Regions from separate parts of the Microbacterium sp. UBA3486 genome, predicted to be linked through region 2. Evidence: predicted binding sites of a transcription regulator. Region 2 holds the regulator's gene; the other holds the start of a gene.
What was found. Region 2 encodes HspR, which represses chaperone genes until heat shock. Its sites were predicted from a motif close to AAGTTGAGTCNNNNNGACTCAACTT; they were not measured.
Positions count from the first base shown of each region.

Region 1: a site for HspR is predicted at 958-982, ahead of B2869_RS18295 (ATP-dependent Clp protease ATP-binding subunit). Genes of this name have one in related genera too.

Region 1 covers NZ_DFQP01000116.1:36,689-39,075, forward strand. Annotated here, with positions in the region: gene coaBC (bifunctional phosphopantothenoylcysteine decarboxylase/phosphopantothenate--cysteine ligase CoaBC) at 1-897, shown strand, start outside; gene B2869_RS18295 (ATP-dependent Clp protease ATP-binding subunit) at 1,047-2,387, shown strand, end outside.
Region 2 covers NZ_DFQP01000095.1:1,426-3,812, reverse strand. Annotated here, with positions in the region: gene B2869_RS14735 (STAS domain-containing protein) at 1-38, shown strand, start outside; gene B2869_RS14730 (ATP-binding protein) at 28-462, shown strand; gene B2869_RS14725 (GntR family transcriptional regulator) at 466-1,125, opposite strand; gene B2869_RS14720 (heat shock protein transcriptional repressor HspR) at 1,178-1,591, opposite strand; gene B2869_RS14715 (DnaJ C-terminal domain-containing protein) at 1,632-2,387, opposite strand, start outside.

The DNA.
Region 1 (2,387 bases), on a different contig from region 2:
ACCACGCTGCTCGCCACCGAGGCCCCGGTGCTGCTCGCTCCGGCGATGCACGCGGAGATGTGGCGGAATCGCGCGACACAGGCGAACATCGCCACGCTGCGTGAGCGCGGCGTCCACATCGTCGGCCCGGCCGACGGAGAGCTCGCCGGCGGTGACAGTGGACCCGGCCGCATGTCGGAGCCGGAGGACATCTTCGCCGCGGCGCAGGCGCTGCTGGCCCCCGGTGACCTCGCCGGGGTGCGGGTCGTGGTGTCGGCCGGCGGCACGCGGGAGCCGATCGACCCCGTGCGCTTCCTGGGCAACCGCTCCAGTGGTCGGCAAGGCGCGGCTCTCGCGGCCGAAGCCGCCGCGCGCGGCGCCGAGGTCATCCTGGTCTCGGCCAACATCTCGAGCGATGTGCTCGCCGAGGTGCGGCATCCGTCGATCCGCATCGTGCCGGTCGGCGCGGCGGCGGAGCTCTCCGCGGCGATGAAGCGGGAATCCGCCGACGCCGACGTGGTCGTCATGGCCGCGGCGGTCGCGGACTACCGCCCGGTCGAGGTGTCGGAACGCAAGCTCACCAAGGAGGGCGGCGGGATACCGGCCATCGAGCTGGTCGAGAACGAGGACATCGTCGCGGCTCTCGCCTCGTCACGCCGACCGGGGCAGCTCGTCGTCGGTTTCGCCGCGGAGACCCCGGAGGACGAAGCCGAACTGCTCGCCCGCGCGCGCGGCAAGCAGCAGCGCAAGGGCGTCGACCTGCTGGTGGTGAACGAGGTGGGCTGGGAGCGCGGGTTCGAGTCCGCCGAGAACGCGGTGCACATCCTCGGGCCGGGTGGTGTCGACGCCGGGGTGGCATCGGGGTCCAAGCGCGCCGTCGCGGCGGCGATCTGGGATGCCGTCCGGCGCGAGCGCTGAGCGCAGGATCGGCGACGGCGGGCGGGGGAACGGACTGGAGGAGAATCTCGGCGAGTGCTAAACTTGAGTCAACACAACTCAACTTTGATCCCGCCTCCCGATCCGGCAGGCGGGAGACGACCAGAAGGAGCATCTCCAAGGAGGAGCGCATGACCACCCCGCAGACCGGCAACCAGAACCAAGAGCAGCAGTCCGCCCTCGAGCAGTTCGGCATCAACCTGACCGACCGCGCCCGCGAGGGCAAGCTCGACCCCGTGATCGGACGAGACAGCGAGATCCGTCGCGTCAGTCAGGTGCTCACCCGCCGCACGAAGAACAACCCCGTGCTGATCGGTGAGCCGGGCGTCGGCAAGACCGCCGTCGTCGAAGGACTCGCCCAGCGCATCGTCGCGGGCGATGTCGCCGAGTCCCTCAAGGACAAGGAGCTGGTCACCCTCGACATCTCCGCCCTCGTGGCCGGCGCCATGTACCGCGGGCAGTTCGAGGAGCGGCTGAAGCAGGTGCTCAAGGAGATCACCGAGTCCGACGGACAGGTCATCACGTTCATCGACGAGCTGCACGTGCTGATGGGTGCCGGCGGTGGCGAGGGGTCGGTCGCGGCCTCCAACATGCTCAAGCCCATGCTGGCCCGCGGTGAACTGCGCCTGATCGGCGCGACCACTCTCAACGAGTATCGCGAGTTCATCGAGAAGGACGCCGCACTCGAGCGCCGCTTCCAGCAGGTCTACGTCGGAGAGCCCTCGGTCGAGGACACGATCGCGATCCTCCGTGGACTCAAGGGTCGCTACGAGGCCCACCACGGGGTCACGATCTCCGACAGCGCCCTCGTCGCCGCCGCCGCGCTCTCGAGCCGCTATCTTCCCGCGCGCCAGCTTCCGGACAAGGCGATCGACCTGATCGACGAGTCGATGTCGCGGCTGAAGATGGAGATCGACTCGTCTCCGGTCGAGATCGATCAGCTCAAGCGCCAGGTCGACCGCATGAAGCTCGAAGAGCTCGCGCTCAAGCGGGAGAAGGACGCCGCCTCCAAGGAGCGTCTGAGTGCCCTGCGCGAGCAACTCGTCGGCATGGAGAAGCAGCTCGCCGAGCTCGAGGCCCGGTGGGCGCGAGAGCGGCAGGGGCTGAACCGGGTCGGTGAGCTGAAGAAGCAGCTCGACGACGCGATCACCCAGCGTGACCTCGCCATGCGCAACGCCGACTACACGAAGGCCTCGAAGCTGGAGTACGAGACCATCAAGCGTCTGGAGCGCGACATCGCCGAGGCCGAGCAGGCCGAGGCCGCGACGCCGGCGGAACCCCGCATGGTCAACGAACAGGTCACCGACGAGGACATCGCCGCCGTGATCGCCGCGTGGACGGGTATCCCTGTCGGGCGTCTGCTGCAGGGCGAGAGCGAGAAGCTGCTGCACTTGGAGCAGGAGCTCGGCAAGCGCCTGATCGGTCAGAAGGACGCCGTGAAGGCCGTATCGGATGCCGTGCGCCGTTCGCGT
Region 2 (2,387 bases):
ACTACCCCACGCCGGAATCGGCGTTCGATGGCAGCTGAACCGCCGGGCTTCCACATCGACGGGCGGGCAGAACTCGCCCTCGTCGACCGCGTCCTGGATGAGCTCGACCGGCTCTGGATACGCGCGCCCGGCGTCCCCGCCGAAGACCGCACCCTCTTCACGCTCGCGCTCAGCGAAGTCGCGACCAACATCGCACAGCACAGCCGGGGCATCGACGTGACGATGAGCGTGGATGTGCGCGCTTCCGACGGTGCGCTGCACGCTGAGGTCGTCGACTCGGCGGAACCGGCGACGATCGACTGGGACGGCGTCGTGATGCCCGAGCAGGCGAGCGAGAACGGACGCGGTCTCGCTCTGGCGCAGGCCGCTCTCGACGAGTTCAGCCATTCGGCGACAGCCCGCGGCAACACCTGGGAGCTGGTGCGTCGGCTGCAGGCGCATCCGAACGATCCGTCGATCTGACGGTCAGCGTCCGCCCACCTCGTGCAGCATGCGCTCGCGTGCACCGTCGAGGTGGGCGCTCAACACCTCGGCAGCAGCTTCCTGGGTACCGGTGCGCATGACCTCGAGCAGCTTCACATGATCGTCTGACGACTCATGGAGATCCTCGTCATGATTGATCGTGACCTCGAGCAGCGCCGTGAACGTCGGCAGGTACTGGTTCCACGCCCCCTCGAGGCGCGGGTGATCGGCGAGCGCGTAGATCTGCGAGTGGAACTCGAGGTCGGCGGTGACGAACGCCGCGTGGTCTCCGGCATCGGCGGCTTCGGCCATCCGCGCGACGGCGGCGGAGATGGCCTCCCAGCGCTCGTCGTCGTCGACGCGCATCGCTCGAGAGAGGGCGAGCTGTTCGAGAGCGCCCCGAAGGCTGTACAGCTGATCGACGTCGTCGCGGGTGAGTCCGACGATGTAGACCCCGCGCGGACGTTGCACCTCGACGAGCTTCTCGAAGCTCAGCTGCGTCAGGGCATCGCGCACCGGTCCCCGACTGACCGAGAACTCCTCGGCGAGCGCTTCTTCGGTGATGCGTGCGCCCGGGGCGAGTTCGCCGCGCACGATGCGCTGGCGAAGCACCCGCGCCACCTGGGCGCCGAGGGATTCTCCGCGCGTGACGGTCTGCGTCATGGTGACCTCCTGTTAACTGTTGACAGGATACACACCACCCATCGCGAGTGACCTAGGCGCTCCCGCGCGGGTCCCAGAGCACGACCTCGGTCGAGCGCCGAAGGCGGCGACCGGTCGGCATGGGCACGACGCCCGCGGACCCGGCGGCGAACACGCGCACGCCCGGACGGCTCTCGCGCTCGGTGCGCAGCGCGCTCTCGAGCACGGTGATGCGATTACGCAGCGCCCTGTTCTCGTCTTCCAGATCGAGCAGGCGAGCGATCGCGGGAAGGCTCACTCCTTCGGAGGAGAGCTGAGCGACCTCGCGCAACTGCTCGATGTTGCGTGTCGAGTAGCGGCGCGAGCCCCCCGAGGTGCGCCCGGGGACGACGAGGCCGATGCGGTCGTACTGCCGCAGGGTCTGCGGATGGAGGCCGGAGAGTTCTGCGGCGGCGGCGATCGCGAACACCGGGGTGTCGGCATTCATCATGAACGCCTCCGCCCCCGGTGTCCGCTTCGACGACCGGTCATCGCCGTGCCTTCGCCATCAGCTCGGCCCGCGGGTTCTCCGTGGGCTCGAGTTCCTGGAACTTCTCCAGCGCTTCGCGTGCGGCCTCATCGAGGTGCGTGGGCACCGCGACCTGAAGCTCGGCGAGCAGGTCGCCCGTGCCCTTCGAGGTGGTGACACCGCGGCCCTTGACCCGCAGCACCCGCCCGGAGGGGGTGCCGGGTGCGACGCGGAGTTTCACCACATCGCCGCCGAGGGTGGGCACCTCGATGGTCGCCCCGAGAGTGGCCTCGGTGAACGTCACCGGGACGACGACTCGCAGGTTGAGACCGTCGCGGGTGAAGACCGGATGCGGGCGCACCGCGATCTGCACCACGATGTCGCCGCTCTCTCCGCCATCGGGCGAGGGACGACCGCGGCCGCGCAGACGGATCTTCTGGCCGTCGGCGACACCCGCAGGGATCTTCACCTTGAACGGCTTGCCGTCTTCACCCTGCAGCGAGATGGTCTCGCCCTGCACGGCGGTGATGAAGTCGAGCGTGGTGCGGGCCGTGACGTCGGCACCGCGCTGCGGACCACCGAAGCCACGGTAACCGCCGCTCGGCTGACCGAAGCGACCGTTGCCGAAGCTCGCGCCCTGCCCCTGGTTGAACATCGCGAAGATGTCCTCGAAGTCGGCGGTCTGCCCGCGGCCCTGCTGTCCGAAACGGCTGAACACGTCTTCGAAGCCGCCTGCGCCCTGGCCGCCCGCCGTGAAGCGAGCGCCGGAGCCCAT